Regions from separate parts of the Enterococcus sp. DIV1304_2 genome, predicted to be linked through region 2. Evidence: riboswitches for the same ligand, from Rfam matches in the RefSeq annotation. Region 2 holds a riboswitch; the other holds the start of a gene.
What was found. Region 2 has a riboswitch for thiamine pyrophosphate ahead of thiT (energy-coupled thiamine transporter ThiT). Riboswitches for the same ligand answer to the same signal wherever they lie in the genome.
Positions count from the first base shown of each region.

Region 1 (8,169 bases), 880 kb from region 2:
TTTTTGTATATAACATTATTTTGGGGCTTGTTCTAAGGTCCAAATAAGCGTTCCTTCATATTCTCCAACAAAATCTGTCGGAGAAATAATTACCCTAAGTTTACCTATATCTGATAGTTTGATATTTCCGCTACCTTCACAAATTATCTGATTTGTTGTGTTAATATTTTTTATCTCTTTTCCAACTAAAAATTCTATGTTGTTCGTAAATAATTTATTTTCTTTGTTCGTTAACTTTTTTTCTTCCTTTACTTTTACTGTCCAATTTTCTTCCTCTAGCATATTTTCATCTTTGATCTGGATTTCTTCTTGATTTATCGCTCCAATTGATTTGTCATAGCTTGGTATTTCTTGCGTGCCAAATGTGAGATTGGCGGGTAGGAAAAGTTGTACTCCCTTATCTAAAATCAAGTGACGCGTTTCAATATTCGATCGCTCACCTTTATCATTTTCCATGTAAAAGTCTACGTCTTTATCTAGCCAACTTTCAGAAAAATTAACTTGCAACTCGCTAGTGCCTTCTTTTTCAGCGTTTGGAAGATCTCCTAATGTTCGCCGCTCATCTCCGCATTGGGCTACCAAACGAATTGTTTCATCGGTATTGTGAGAAAAACGAATTTTCAACTTCCTTTGTTTTTTGAAATGAGATACTCTCAAAGGATTTTCTGCGTCGATTAAAGAAAACGTCAATAAGCTACCTTCTTTATAGAAATGGCTAACTTTTTTTGGCTCAGGTGTATAAATCCCCTGATTTTCATTCTCTTTGATAGGAAAATAACCAGTGATTTCAGGATACTTTTCTGAAAGATCATAGGGATCGGTGATCAAACCAGAAATAGTTTCTGGCGGTAGTAGCGTTTCTCCTGTCTCTTGCTTCAAATATTCAACTGTTACTTGTCCAAGATAATTGACAGATGTAAAGGCAGAACTGTTTGGTTTTTTCTCACTATCGACGGTTGATACAACTGAAAATGGTATTTTCAAGTAATTGTTCTCAATCGAATCTTTATCTACTGGATTATCTTTGCTTCCGATCCATTCTAGTACTACTTGATAGTTTAAAACTGTATCGTACAATCTATTATTGCCAGAATCCTTTGCCGTCAACTGATAGTCATGATTATTCAACGCCTTTCCTTCAAATAGATCAGACACATCTTCCCCGCTGAATTTTGTGACTCTGAAATTTTTCACTTTATATTGAGGATGTTTCAGATTATTATCCAACAAGAAGTCCACTTTCAAATTCTTCATTTTCTGGCTTTGTAAAACACTCGGTACGGTTTGGACACCTTGTATGCCAACTTCTTTTTGAGGGTCATCAATGGTCGTGTTAGTAGCAGTTATACCAGAATATTCAGGCGTTGCCAGAAAGTCAGTTTCATACATTAGAGAAGAAGGGGTACTGTCTAAATTTTGAACGATCGTTTCAATTTCAGATACTTTTTTTGTACTCACTTGAAAAGCTTGAGTAGGGTGTCGCCACGTACGATGCTCGTTGTTCTTTAAATAAGTCCAACTATCCTCCCCTTGTTCTTCTGTATCATAAGTGATATCAGTTGGATCATTTGCAATCAAATATTGAGTTAACCCGAATATATTTTTATACCCAATACTTTTGTTTGCATTTAAGCCATTATAAGTAAATGTAGTTTCAACAGGCAGTTGTGTTCCTTCATTGTTTTCAAAAAAATAAGTAACACCCATTTGCCCCCGAATCGTGATGTCCAAGAAAGTAGATGGATTCCTAATGGATATTTTACCGCCATCATTTGTTCCAATTACTTGCAAAACAATTCTTACGTTAACAGCTGCTCCATTATAATAACCGACATTTTTTATCAACGCACTTGCGTTGGGACTTGATTGGCTAACATCCAACCACCCATTAGAATAGTTACCCTCTACTTCTTCAGTGGAACTGTTCTTGCCATAATGCATTTTGAATGTAGTTCCTGCTGGCGTTTTCATGCTATTTGCATAGTGGAAGTACGGTAAATTAGTAATACTACCTCCTGCATGGACATTACTCGGGTGGATAAATAAACAAAAAAACAGTACCCCTAAACATCCTACATATTTTTTTAGATCATTTTTCATGTTTGACTCTCCTTTTCAAAAGGATCGACAAATAACTAATCAAAGTTGTTATGCCGAGTAACTGAATTAACCAACTATTTTTTTCACTGGTCTTTGGCAAATAAGAAACTGATTGAACATTTTTTTCTTGGACCTCATTAACTGTTGAAGCCTCTATTTTTTTCATTGGGATCGTCTTATTTTCTGGTTGAACAAACCGAATACCGACTTGACTTGTTCCTTCCTCTATAGCAGACACGGGGGTTGTTGCCCCAATCAACAGCCCCACTAACCCGATCCAAATTATTTTTTTCATCTCTAAACTCCTTTCGTAAAAAAGTCGTTTGTTATTGATCAATCACTTCGTAAGTATCATTTTAGTTGACGGCGCAGCTTGTTTATATACCAAATCAAACTAAGAATGATCAACACAGCAAAACTAAACAAGCAATATATAAATAGATTTGAATCATCTATATCATTCACTTTAACTGCCTGATCATTCAATTTTTCATCTGTTCCTTTTATTTCAAATGTTTTTTTTAAGTGCCATGTCTTTCCGTCTTCATCTTTCAACTCCATAGCAAGTTCATAGGTTCCTTTTTTTAATGGTTCATTGTCCCAACTTAGTGGCAGTTTAAATTTTGTACGCGGCGTAAAAGACACTTTCTTTCGAAATTCCTTGATTGGTTTTTCTTCCCCTTTTTTTGTTACGATTGCATGAACGTCTAGTTGACTTTTTATGACTGGTGCAGCATTAGCTAAAGATGCAAAAATAGTCAAGTACCCATTTTCTAAACCTGGCGTCACCTCGTCTAATGAAAATTTCGGTTCGATTTCTTTGTCAGTGCAAGTCAATTTAGCACCTAAAGTGTATGCGAACTTATTTCTCAAACTAAATCCTTCATTTTTTTTATCTTCACTATCCGTATCTTCATAACAATAGAATCCGCCTAAGATCGTGCCGTCAAATCCTTGTTTCGGAATTGCTAAATGGAAAACCACTGATTTTTCTTCCTCAGGCGCCAACATGACCGTTTGCGATTCCGAAATCAGGTCTTCAAACGAAGGTCCTCCCAAAAGTTTTTCTCCATGGTTAGAATAATCGATAGCTCCATTCTTGTTGGTCAAAGCGTTATTTGCCTCAACTATCACTTTTATTTGGTTTGAACTTGTATTACGTACCTTGAGTATAAGATTTTGTTTTTCACCAGGTTTTACTTGCAAGTCATAGTAGCTAGCATCTGATTGCTGATTTTCAGGTAAGACAGCTTCCGCATCGAAAGAGACTTTATTCGACTCTGCATGAACATTTGTGGTGAGACAAAAAATAAAGAAGCAGATGATACTAATAAAAAAGAGAGGAGAGTATCGACTCTGCTCTCTCATAAAATCAAATCGGCGCATCATTCAACACCCAAGTGATATCTGCCGTATAGCTTTGAGCTTCTACACCCGCACGTGGTACATGGAGTTTGACATTTTTATTTGCTTTGTCTTCTCCTTTAAATGCAACAGCAAACGCCCCTGCTCCTTGCCCCTCTTTTGCTAACATGACTTCTTGACTTTGTCCATTTAAATCAATTGATTGTTGTGAGATGGTTGGTGGGGCAGATTGATTATTTTTTGTAATGACTTCACCACCAGAAAGTGTCATTTTTGCTCCTTTCAATTCCTCACCGTTTTCTCCTACAAATGGCGATATTTTTACACCTAAAGTCCAACCTTTTGCTCCTCCACGCGTATCATTTACTTGAACGTATGGACTTCTATTTAGCGCATAGTAATCCGCATCTCCTTGTTGGATCTCTTGTTTACCAAATGTGATGTTCGATGCAAAAGGAATGGACAACGCTCCAGTATTTCCTGTACTTGGATTATCATCGTGTGTGTCATCTGAAATAACAGGTTCGACGTTTGTTCCAGTTCCCGCTGTCAGTGTTACATTTGTCTTGTTTGTTGCTTCTTCAGCAAATGCGATTGTTCCATATGCACTTGCTGTTAACAAAGCTAACGTTGCTGTTGTCACTATTCTCTTCATTTTATAACTCCTCCTAAAAAATAATTATTCTAATCGAGCTATTGATTATTTTGTCATGAGCTCCATGATTTTTCTAGTTTAAAAAAACGTCTGATTTTAGAAAAAAAATAAAAGTATCGGAACATGATTATTCTATAACACACTAAAAAAGCTAGTTTGATTACTTACAAACCAGCTTTTTTATACGCAATTCTGAAAAGAATTTCACCCAATTGTCGCCAATTTCTATCGGAAGGAATATTTTTCATCAATAGTAAAGGTGTATTTTTCGTCTTTAAATAATAATTAGAAATTACTAAATCAACTTCTGATAATTCAGTTTGATAATCATAAAAAGCCAAAACATAAGCATTACCATAATACACTTGTATCTTATTCATCAACCACAAACGATGAGTATGATGCAGATCATCTTGGATCAGGATTTTGATTGGCGCCAAATTGTTCAAAAATAAATCATAATAATCCAAGACAAAATAATAGGACAAAAATAATTGTTCCCAATTTTCCAAAAGATCATTTACGTCACTATCCGATGTTTCTTTCAAGATTTTAGATAAATCTTCCATTATGACTGATTCTCGCAAATTCTCTTCTTGTATTTCCTTAATATATGAACGATTGAAAAACAGATCCGTATTCCCATAAAATAAAGAACTCCTTTCATGAAAAGCAACAAAATTGAAAATCAATTCCGGATCTTCTAAATCTAGTTTAAATTGAAAGGTTTGATTCAACGCATCCGCTAAATTTTGCACGGCTCGAAAGGAAGTCGTACAAAATTTTCTATGGGCGGCCGCATGGCTATTTTCATATTTTTTATGACCATCAATGATCCCAAACGAATAAATGATCTGATAAAGAAAGTATCGTTCATCTAATGACAGTCCCAGCTTCACTTGTTCTACCCACTGATTTAAATAGCTGAAATGAGCATCCTCATCAACGACTACTTGGTAAGAAGGATCGATTTTGATTTTTCTCGTTTTACTCCGCTCTAAATTGATGGTCAGCCAATATGAAAGAGTTCGTCTTTGTAATGGACTTAATGAAATTTGATAGATTGCTTCGAATGAATCAATGTAAGTTTCTATTGTCGATAGCGCTGTTTGGAATGGCCAAGCCCGTTCACTCTCTTTCGTGGAATGCCAATAAAAATAATAAAAGAAACTACGAATGTTTCTTTCTTCTGCATTCAACTCCAACTTAAAGGGTTGGAATTTCAAGCGGTAGCGTTTAAAGTAGGGAACCAATAATTTAGCATAGCGAAAAACCGTAGAAATACTAGTGAATTGAGCGTTCGCAAAGGTTTCCAAAGTCTCTTCAGGATGACGATACATAAAATCGATCAATTGGTAGTTATAAGAAGATTTGTAAAAATATAGATAAATCGTATAGATTGGGAAATCGTTCTTTTTATGTACCCAAAATTGTTTGTTATTCTCATTTTCAAGAAAGATATTTTCTCCATATTCAGCCAATAAAGTCGTTAATTCTTCGATATAATGGAGAACTGTTTTATCAGTTACCTGTAATAGCTGTTTCAGTTCTTCCATGGAGCACCAGTTATCTTTTTCCAATAAATAATCTAATAACACCACTTTTTTCTGTGATAATTTTGTTAAGAATGTTTCCATAGTATTCACCTCTGAATGTTTCGTTTGGAAATGCATCATTCTGCATTTTATCATGTGTGTAAAAGGAAATATACTTATAAAATTTCTGGAATTTGGAAATAATTTGACAGTAATCACAAATAAGCTCACTTGTCATTCACTACACATCAAGGCATTCTTGCTAGATACTCAAAAACTTGAATCTTCTGCTTTTTTTAGATATCATTGGTTCGTAACTAAATATGATTTTGTTTGCAGGGGGACGTTATCGCGTTGAGAAGGTAAAACCTGACCCTTTGAACCTGTTGGTTGATACCAGCGTAGGGAGCAAATGTCCTTTTTGTTGATGCGAAATCGAAACAATCAAGGCATTCTTCTATACTGGAAGAATGTCTTTTTTTCTATTTTAAGGAGGAATTTGATGAAAAAAGTACTAAGTATTGCTGGCTCAGACTGTAGCGGTGGCGCCGGTATCCAAGCCGATTTAAAAACATTTGCCGCTCATGGTGTTTATGGGATGTCTGTGATCACCTCAGTAGTCGCTGAAAATACCGCTCGTGTGATCTCATACCAAGATATCGCACCAACAATAATCAATGAACAAATGACAGCCGTCTTCGAGGATATCTATCCAGATGCAGTCAAAATCGGTATGTTGTCTTGCACAGATACCATGTTAGCTGTTGCAAACAGCCTACAAGAATGGCAACCTAAAAATATTGTACTAGATCCTGTGATGTATGCAAAAAATGGCGATGCCTTGATGGAGCCACAAGCAATCGACACATTGATCAAAAACGTCTTACCATTAGCTACTTTGATCACCCCCAATATTCCAGAAGCAGAAAAAATCGCAGATCGCTCGATTACTTCCCTGGAAGAAATGGAACGAGCAGCAAAAGCCATTTATGAAACATCTCACGCTGCAGTTTTGATCAAAGGAGGCCATCGCACAGGTGAAGCCACTGATATATTGTATGATGGGAAAAATATTTACTCCTATACGTCTGAACGAATCGTCACAAAAAACACCCATGGCACTGGTTGTACCTTCTCTTCAGCGATTGCCTCACAACTCGCTTTGGGCGTACCATTAGACCAAGCAATTTCCAAGGCTAAAAAATATATCACTACTGCAATCGCACATTCACTAGAATTAGGCGAAGGTCATGGCCCAACCAATCATTTCTATTCACTCTATCGCAATGGTCTTAAGGAGGAACAAAGTCAATGAATACATTTTTAAAAACAGCTGTAGAAACGGTCCGTATGAAAAAGCCTTTGGTCCACCATATCACGAACTATGTAACGGTCAATGATTGTGCGAATGTCACACTTGCGATCGGTGGTTCACCGATCATGGCTGATGATGCGTTAGAGGTAGCGGAAATCACAGCAATGTCACAGGCATTGGTACTAAACATGGGTACTTTGAATGAACGTACCGTAGCTTCGATGCTTTCAGCTGGGCAAACAGCCAATGAAAAAGGTATCCCGATCATTTTTGATCCAGTCGGTGCAGGGGCTTCACAGTTTCGTAATCAAACAGCGAAAACGATCATAGAAAACTTGAAATGTGCAGTGATTCGTGGCAATATTTCAGAAATCCGCTTTTTAGTGGGAATCGCAAGCACGACGAAAGGTGTCGATGCCTCGGCAGATGATGCAAGCTCCATTGAAGAAGCCCAACGGATTGCTGATCAATTAGCAACCGTTCACAAATGTATCGTAGTGATCACCGGTGCGACAGATGTAATTTCTGATGGGCGGCGTAAAATCTTAGTGCACAATGGTTGTCCTGAAATGAGTCGGATCACTGGCACTGGCTGTATGCTCACTTCATTGATTGCTAGCTTTTGTGGGGGTTCTCCTGAACATCTTTTCCATGCAACAACTACAGCTGTTCTTACCATGGGGATTGCTGGCGAGCTTGCGTTGGAACAAACGGCTGGTACGGGAAGTTTTCGGATCGCATTGATTGATGAAATCAGCCGTATTGATCGGGAAACATTACTACTGCGAGGAAACTACTTTGAAAAATGACATCAACTATTCCTTATACCTAGTGACAGACCAGTCACTGCTGAAAAAAAAGCCCCTCCAAGAAGCAGTGCAACAAGCTCTTGAAGGAGGTATCACCGTCTTACAGTTGAGAGAAAAAAAAGCCAATTCACGAGATTTTTATGAGGAAGCGATCGCATTGAAACGATTAGCTAAACCATACAATGTTCCATTGATCATCAACGATCGAGTAGACATTGCGTTAGCTTGTGACGCAGACGGTGTTCATGTCGGTCAAACAGATCTACCTGTGGCTGTGGTGAGAAAAATGATTGGCCCTGAAAAAATCATCGGCGCTTCCGTCCAAACACTCGAACAAGCAATTTCCGCTGAACAAGCTGGGGCAGATTATTTAGGTGTAGGGACGATGTT
Region 1 is NZ_CP187851.1:1,984,630-1,992,798, forward strand. It holds gene IGJ14_RS09100 (MucBP domain-containing protein) at 16-2,100, opposite strand; gene IGJ14_RS09105 (LPXTG cell wall anchor domain-containing protein) at 2,090-2,395, opposite strand; gene IGJ14_RS09110 (DUF916 and DUF3324 domain-containing protein) at 2,452-3,486, opposite strand; gene IGJ14_RS09115 (WxL domain-containing protein) at 3,473-4,120, opposite strand; gene IGJ14_RS09120 (helix-turn-helix domain-containing protein) at 4,285-5,757, opposite strand; TPP riboswitch at 5,983-6,080, shown strand; gene thiD (bifunctional hydroxymethylpyrimidine kinase/phosphomethylpyrimidine kinase) at 6,158-6,970, shown strand; gene thiM (hydroxyethylthiazole kinase) at 6,967-7,779, shown strand; gene thiE (thiamine phosphate synthase) at 7,769-8,169, shown strand, end outside.
Region 1: it holds a riboswitch for thiamine pyrophosphate, as region 2 does, so the genes downstream of both, thiD (bifunctional hydroxymethylpyrimidine kinase/phosphomethylpyrimidine kinase) here and thiT (energy-coupled thiamine transporter ThiT) in region 2, are expected to answer to the same signal.

Region 2 (8,169 bases):
TGGATACAAAAACGAAAAATATCACTGTAGTACCAGGCAACTATTTCGAAGAATAAAACAACGAACATAGCGGTGCTATGGAAAAAGAAGAGGCGATGGATGATGTCTCTTCTTTTTTTGCGTCCTGGTTGCTAAAATGAACGTTTAGTTGAAAAAAAAGAGCGACTGGGCTAAACTAAAAATAATAAATCGTAATTTAGGAGTGACACATTTGGATGCACGTTATGCAATCATATTAGCCGCGGGTAAAGGTACTCGCATGAAATCAAAACTATACAAGGTCCTACACCCTGTTTCTGGGAAACCGATGGTCGAACACATCATCAACCGTGTAAGTGAGACAAATCCTGATCAAATCGTGACGATCGTTGGTCACGGTGCAGAGAAAGTCAAAGCTCAGCTAGGCGAACGTAGCGAGTATGCGTTACAAGCGGAACAACTTGGGACGGGTCATGCGGTACTACAAGCAGCCTCATTTTTAGCAGGTAAGGAAGGCACGACGTTAGTCATCAGTGGTGACACCCCTTTATTGACAACTGAGACGTTGAACAACTTGTTTGAATACCATCAAGGGAAAAATGCAAGTGCTACGATTTTGACTGCACAAGCAGAAGATCCGACAGGTTATGGCAGAATCATTCGTGACCATGTAGGAATCGTTGAAAAAATCGTTGAGCAAAAAGACGCTTCGCCAGAAGAAGCGTTAGTTCAAGAAATCAATACAGGAACTTACTGTTTCGATAACAAAGCGTTATTTGAAGCATTGAATAAAGTAGGAACAGACAATGCACAAGGCGAGTATTATTTAACAGACATCGTTGAGATCCTGAAAGATGCTGGAAATCCAGTTGCTGCGTATCAGACGGAAGATTTCGATGAGTGTATGGGTGTCAATGATCGTATGGCACTAGCAAAAGCAAACGAGTTGATGCGCCAAAGAATCAACAAAAAACATATGGTCAATGGCGTTAGCTTTGTTGATCCTGCAACTACGTATATTGATGCAGATGTTGTGATTGGTTCAGATACAGTGATCGAAGCGGGCGTTCAGATCCAAGGAGAAACAGAAATTGGTGAAGATTGTTTTATTGGTGCACATTCACGTATTGTTGACAGCAAGATCGGTGACCAAGTAGTCATCGAAAACTCAGTGATCGAACACAGTGTGGTCAAAAGTAAAGCAGATGTAGGACCGTATGCCCATTTACGTCCAAAAGCAGAAATTGAAGAAGGCGTCCATATCGGCAACTTTGTAGAAGTGAAAAATGCAAAAATAGGCAAAAACACAAAAGTTGGTCACTTGACGTATGTTGGGGATGCAACACTAGGTGAAGAAATCAATGTGGGGTGTGGTGTCGTCTTTGTCAATTATGACGGAAAAGCAAAACATCATACAACAGTCGGTGACCATAGTTTTATTGGGTCAAATGCGAATCTTGTGGCGCCAGTAGACGTGGCAGAGAATACATGTATCGCTGCTGGTTCGACAATCACTAACGATGTTCCTGAACATGCGATGGCAATCGCACGCGCTAGACAAGTCAATAAAGAAGGATACGCGAAGAAACTCCCATATTCAAATTGATACTTTTTGCAAAATCACTTGATTTATTCGGCAAATATGACTAGTATTTATTAGGTAGTAGAGTTGTGAAAAAGAAAGCGGAGGTCCTCATGTCCAAACATTACTTTGATCCAAGATTAAAAATATTTGCATTAAACTCAAATCGTCCATTGGCAGAAAAAATTGCTGCAGCTGTTGGGGTTGAATTAGGAAAATCATCGGTCACTCAATTTAGTGATGGTGAGATCCAAGTCAATATCGAAGAAAGTATCCGTGGTTCACACGTATACGTTATTCAATCAACAAGTAGTCCGGTAAATGATAACCTGATGGAACTGTTGATCATGATCGATGCATTGAAGCGTGCAAGTGCCAAAACGATCAACGTGGTAATGCCGTATTACGGCTACGCACGTCAAGACCGCAAAGCGCGCGCGCGTGAACCAATCACTGCAAAATTAGTGGCAAATATGATCCAAAAAGCTGGAGCAACAAGAATGTTGACACTTGACTTGCACGCAGTCCAAATCCAAGGTTTCTTTGATATTCCGGTCGACCATTTGATGGGCGCACCACTGATTGCGAATTACTTCTTAGAAAAAGGGATTCAAGGCGATGATGTTGTCGTTGTTTCACCTGACCATGGTGGTGTTACTCGTGCACGTAAATTGGCTGAATTTTTAAAAGCACCAATTGCAATCATCGATAAACGCCGTCCAAAAGCAAACGTGGCAGAAGTGATGAATATCATTGGTCAAGTAGAAGGCAAAACGTGTGTCTTGATCGATGACATGATCGATACAGCTGGAACGATCACATTGGCTGCTAATGCGTTGAAAGAAGCTGGGGCAGTGAGCGTTTATGCTTCATGTACACATCCTGTGTTGTCAGGACCTGCTTTACAAAGAATCGAAGACTCTGCAATCGAGCGCTTAGTTGTAACGGATTCAATCTATTTGCCAGAAGATCGCAAAATTGATAAGATTGACGAAGTAAGCGTTGGTGGCTTGATGGGTGACGCAATCAAACGTATCCATGAAAACAAACCAGTTAGTCCTTTGTTTGAAACAAAAAGATAAAGGAAAATAAAAACAAAATAATTACAATCACAAAGGGGAGTCCATTTTGGGCTGAGACTGAATATATTCTAAACCCTTCGTACCTGTTTCGGTTATGCGAGCGTAGGAATTGTGAATGAATAGCTAGTGTGAAAGCACGAAGCTGTTTGTAAAAAAACAAACTTGCTTCCTCCTTTGTGATGTCCAATTATAAAGGAGGAAGCTTTTTTATGAATAAGAATCATCGTGTCTGGATCGAGGGAACGATCGTCGCAGCATTATCTTTAGTGTTGTCGATGATTCCTCTACAAATAGGTAGTAGTTTTGAAATCTCACTCGGGCAAATCCCTTTAACTTTATTTGCCTTGAGAAGGGGTTGGAAAGCTGGTATGGGATCGGCTTTTCTATGGGGAATCCTTCATTTTCCCATGGGGACTGTCTATTACTTGAGTGTCATCCAAGTGTTGATCGAGTATCCGATCGCGTTTACGTTTGCTGGCGTTGCAGGAATTTTTTCGCAAAGAATGCAACAGAGTTATCTGCAAGGCAATCGTAAGAAAATGGCCTCAACGATCATTTTAGCGACATTCGTTGGTGTGACTGCCAGATATTTCTGGCATTTTGTCGCTGGGGTTGCTTTTTGGGGAAGTTTCGCACTATGGGGGATGAATCCATGGTTGTTCTCTTTAGTCATGAATGGCGCTAGTGGGTTAGCTACCGGTATTGTAACAACGGTTGTCCTATTAGGTATTGAACAGACCGTTCCTTCTTTATTTGTAGGCGAAGGGTTGCAGGTACGTAAAAGTAAAAATTAAAAAAAAGCGTAAAGGCAGCTGACCTTTACGCTTTTTTAGTGGAGTTGACTGTCATTATACAAATGTGTTGTAGACAAAATCAGAAACGTTGCCGTCTAGTTGCCAACGTTGTTGAGTGGCATGATAGACGAGAACAGCTACCGGTTTTTCTTCCAAGTAACGTGTTCCTTTTAATTTCCAAACGTAATCTTCAATGACATAAATCGGGATCTCATACTTGTCATCGACCAAACCTGCTTGATCAAACGAAAAAATGATTCCTTCTTGCATCAAATTACGCATCTTTTTCAGTATCTCTACACTGATTTTTTCAACAGGGATCTCTTTTCGAAAGAATGATTTTTTTTCGTTGATTTTTCCCGCCAAGATCGTGCTTAACTTGTTGGCAAAAATCCGATAAAATTCATCTAAATAACGATAATAGGTTCTACCTAGATGATCGCTCAAATCAAAATAAACAAAGTTATTTTGTAATTTATAGAAAAAAGGTGAATGGAGATGTGTTTTCATATGACCAAAATAAAGCAACTCTGAGATTTCTAAAGGGCTTAATTCTTTTAACATCGTCAAATCCGTAAAATCGATCCATTTAAGATCCGTACTATTGTTACGGCTGCGAACGGTTTGGAAAAATCTTTGGATATTCTCAGTTCCACGAATGACCTTCAAGCCTGTGTGTGATTCATATTCTCCAGCAGATGCGGAAGGGTCCAACAAAAGTAGATTTTGAGGAAAATGCACGATGCTATTTGAAAAATCATTGATCGTCAGCCCTTTGGTCAAAACGGCGTTACTAGTTGTATCGATATGTACATATACTGAATCACTCATCATGCTCCTCCTCCCCTGTATCTCATCCCTTTCATTTTACAACATTTACTGAAAAAAAGCTTGTTTCTTTTATTTTAAAATTCGATTACAAAGCAACTTTTTTTTATGAATAAACGATGAACATAGAGTAAAAATTTATATATATATAACACTGCTATCAGATGACTATTCACCCCCACCCTTTTTTTCTGATTACTGATATAATAAAAGAAAAAGAGAATCCGAGGTGTCTATGAAAGTTCAAAAAGTCTATTGGTCGGAACGTTATCAGCAGAATCGAGTGCAGCAAGCAAAACAACTTTTTAGTTTTTTTACTACACATCAAGAAAGCCGGCAACATTTTTGGCAACAGGCAAAAAAACAACAGGCATGGAAGATCGTATCGAAAAGACTGAACATTTACTTTACTGCAGAAATAACGAATGAAAAATTGATCTATACCAACGTGTTGATTGAAGAAGAATATTGGCAGTGGTCCGATATTTTCCTATTGCTAGAAAGTACGGTTCGTTATTTTTTCAAAAAATACGGACTCGTCCGCTTTGATCATTCAATCTCACCGAACATGATCGACCTTTTCCACCGAAGTGGTTATTTGGGAACGCAATCGTTTGAGAAGGAAATATCCTATCATATCGCTCTTGTCTTAGGTGGAGGAGGGGCGCATGGTGCTTATCAAATAGGTGTTTGGAAAGCACTGAAAGAAGAAAATCTAGAGATTTCACTCGTTACTGGTACTTCTGTAGGTGCGCTAAATGGGGCTTTGGTCGTTCAGGATCAACTAACACAAGCCATTGACTTGTGGCAGGAACTGTCAACCAATCAAGTATTGGCTTTACCAGAGGTTGCCTTATCAGAAGATTTGAGGCAACGTTATATCCAAGAAGCCAGCTTGATGACACGTCGTGCAGTAGTCGAAGGAGGAACCTCGATTGCACCGTTGGAAGCATTACTAGAGCAGTACCTAGATGCGGAAAAAATCAAATGTACAGAAAAACCGCAACTCTATACAATCGCAACTAAAATCCCAGAATTTCAAGAAACAGTTACAAGGATCCAAGCATTAGCACCAAAAGAAATCACCGATTGGGTCCTCGCCTCTGCTTCTTTTTATCCTGCCATGGCTTATCGTCAGATCGACGGATCAAAATATGTTGATGGGGGCTATCGAAATAACGTGCCAGTAGATGTTGCTATCCAACAAGGTGCAACCGAAGTCTTGATTGTCGATGTCCAAGGACCTGGGGTGACAAAAAAATACAAGGAACCTGATGCTTTGGTGACCTGGAAATGTTGTTCAAACTGGTCTTTAGGTGGTTTCTTAGTTTTTGAGCGACAAAGAAACCAATTGAATATCCAATTAGGTTATTTAGAGGCTAAAAAATGTTTAGGGATCTATCAAGGAAACTGGTATACGTTTGAAACAGCAAAGCCAGCTGAACGTTATTGGCGACGTTTCTTACGTTTCTTAGTCGAAACACTTGATTTAGACGTATCCTTTTTTTACAAAGAAAAATTCTGGCGGGACTTGCGTAATGTATATAAAGACAGGGTCACAAGTGAAACATGCGGATTGGCGATGCTTGAGCTACTAGCGAAACAAAAATTGATCTTACCGAATAAAGTGTATACCGTCGAAGAGATCTTGCCGCTCATTTGCCAAGAAAGTAAAATCGATGAAGCATTTTTAAAAAAGGTTGGTCAATTAAATGCCAGTGAATGGTTGAAGTTTCGAAAACTGGAACGAAATGCTAAAATACACGTAATGAAGGAACACGCGATCTACCAATACGTGAAAGAAAAAAAGAATGATCGCTTACAACGACAACTCAATGCAGATACAGTAGAAACTTTGATGTATCTCTATCTTTATCATCTAAAGGAGGAACAAAAATGGCACAAGAATTCTCATATGAGATCGTAGAAGAAATTGCAGTTTTATCTGAAAACAATAAGGGATGGCGCAAAGAATTGAACTTAGTGAGTTGGAATGGCAGACCACCAAAATTTGACTTGCGGGATTGGGCACCGGACCATGAAAAAATGGGTAAGGGACTAACATTAACGAACGAAGAGTTTGAAGAGTTACAAAAAGCAATTAAAAATATGTAAAAGAAAGGACTCTGTCGCATGAAGAGCATGACTGGCTTTGGCAATGCCATCCGCGAAAAAAAGAACTATCAACTTGAAATCGAGATCAAAAGCGTCAATCAACGGTTTTTAGATATCCAGATACGTAGCCCTAAAGTATTAGGCTTTGTTGAGAATGAATTGAGACAATTGATCAAAACGAAGTTAAGTCGAGGACGTGTCGATGTCTTTATTAATTTAACATACTTGGGTGAACAAGATAAAAAAGTGACGATCAATTGGCAACTGATCGATACGCTCTATACACAGATGACTACCGGTATTAAAGAAAGGTATGGCGAAGCGAATGCATTGTCGATCGGTAAACTGATCGAACGTTTTGCACTAAACGAAGAGTTTGTGACAATTGCTGAAGCAACGGAAGAGGATCAAGACTTACTTGCACAATTAGCGAAAGAAACGATGCAAACAGCACTTCGTTCAATCGAAGAAAGTCGGAGTATAGAAGGCCAAGCCTTGGCGAACGTATTACTTCAACAAACCGCAGAATTAAAACAAAATATTGCTGGATTAGCTAACTTTGTCGAGATTTATGAGCAAGAATTTCAGACGAGATACCAAGAAAAATTAGAAGCTTTTCTTGGTGCAGAAGTTGAGCGAGATCGTTTATTGACCGAAATAGCGATTCTTTTAGAGCGTGGCGATATCCATGAAGAAATCGACCGTTTAATCATCCATACGCAGAAATTGGAAGAGCTACTTGAAGCAGATTACCCCATCGGTAGAGAACTAGATTTCCTTTTACAAGAGATGAATCGCGAAATCAATACGATCGGCTCAAAATCAAGCGCGATCGAAATCAAAAACCATGTCGTTCAGTCCAAAACGATTTTAGAAAAAATCCGTGAGCAAATCCAAAATATTGAATAAGTGTCCAGCCTGTCTAATTGATGACCTGTCCGTTAGGCAGGCTTATTTCCGAAGAGGTTACTCCTGTTCCCGCCGTTTATTCGTTTTTTAGGTATCCAACAAAAGTTATTTTTACTTTTGTCTCGGACTCTTTAGTGGGAAGTAGACTAGCTTTTTCTAGGTTTTCTAGCTATAATAAAAAAATAGCCTTGAAAGTTGCAAGAAAAAAGTGCAAAATAAGCAATAGTATAAAAAAGACTAGTTGAAAGGACGTCGTCATGTCAGAGCGTGGATTATTAATCGTGTTGTCTGGTCCATCCGGTGTGGGAAAAGGCACAGTGCGAAAAGCAATTTTTGAGAGTGAGGATAATGATTTCCAATATTCGATTTCGATGACGACACGCAAGATGCGTGAAGGAGAAGTTGAAGGAGTCGACTACTATTTCCGAAGCCGCGAAGAATTTGAACAAATGATCGCTAAAGGCGAAATGTTGGAATATGCAGAATATGTCGGGAATTATTATGGTACACCACTATCGTATGTCAACAAAACCTTAGACGAAGGAAAAGACGTTTTTCTTGAAATTGAAGTCCAAGGTGCACAACAAGTAAAAGAAAAAGTACCTGACGGCGTATTTATTTTCCTGACGCCCCCAGATTTAGCAGAATTGAAATCACGAATCGTTGGGCGTGGGACAGATGCAGATGAAGTAATCGAAGAACGAATGAAAGTCGCTAAGGAAGAAATCGAGATGATGGCACTGTATGACTATGCTGTTGTCAATGATGAAGTTCCATTAGCGGTCAACCGAATCAAAGATATTATTGCAAGTGAACATTTCCGTGTCGATCGTGTCATCGGAAAATATATCAAAATGTTAAAGGAGATGTAGTCTTATGA
Region 2 is NZ_CP187851.1:2,864,389-2,872,557, reverse strand. It holds gene purR (pur operon repressor) at 1-56, shown strand, start outside; gene glmU (bifunctional UDP-N-acetylglucosamine diphosphorylase/glucosamine-1-phosphate N-acetyltransferase GlmU) at 212-1,585, shown strand; gene IGJ14_RS13285 (ribose-phosphate diphosphokinase) at 1,675-2,643, shown strand; TPP riboswitch at 2,667-2,769, shown strand; gene thiT (energy-coupled thiamine transporter ThiT) at 2,853-3,437, shown strand; gene IGJ14_RS13275 (hypothetical protein) at 3,492-4,268, opposite strand; gene IGJ14_RS13270 (patatin-like phospholipase family protein) at 4,501-6,192, shown strand; gene IGJ14_RS13265 (YdbC family protein) at 6,162-6,380, shown strand; gene IGJ14_RS13260 (YicC/YloC family endoribonuclease) at 6,399-7,289, shown strand; gene gmk (guanylate kinase) at 7,547-8,161, shown strand; gene rpoZ (DNA-directed RNA polymerase subunit omega) at 8,166-8,169, shown strand, end outside.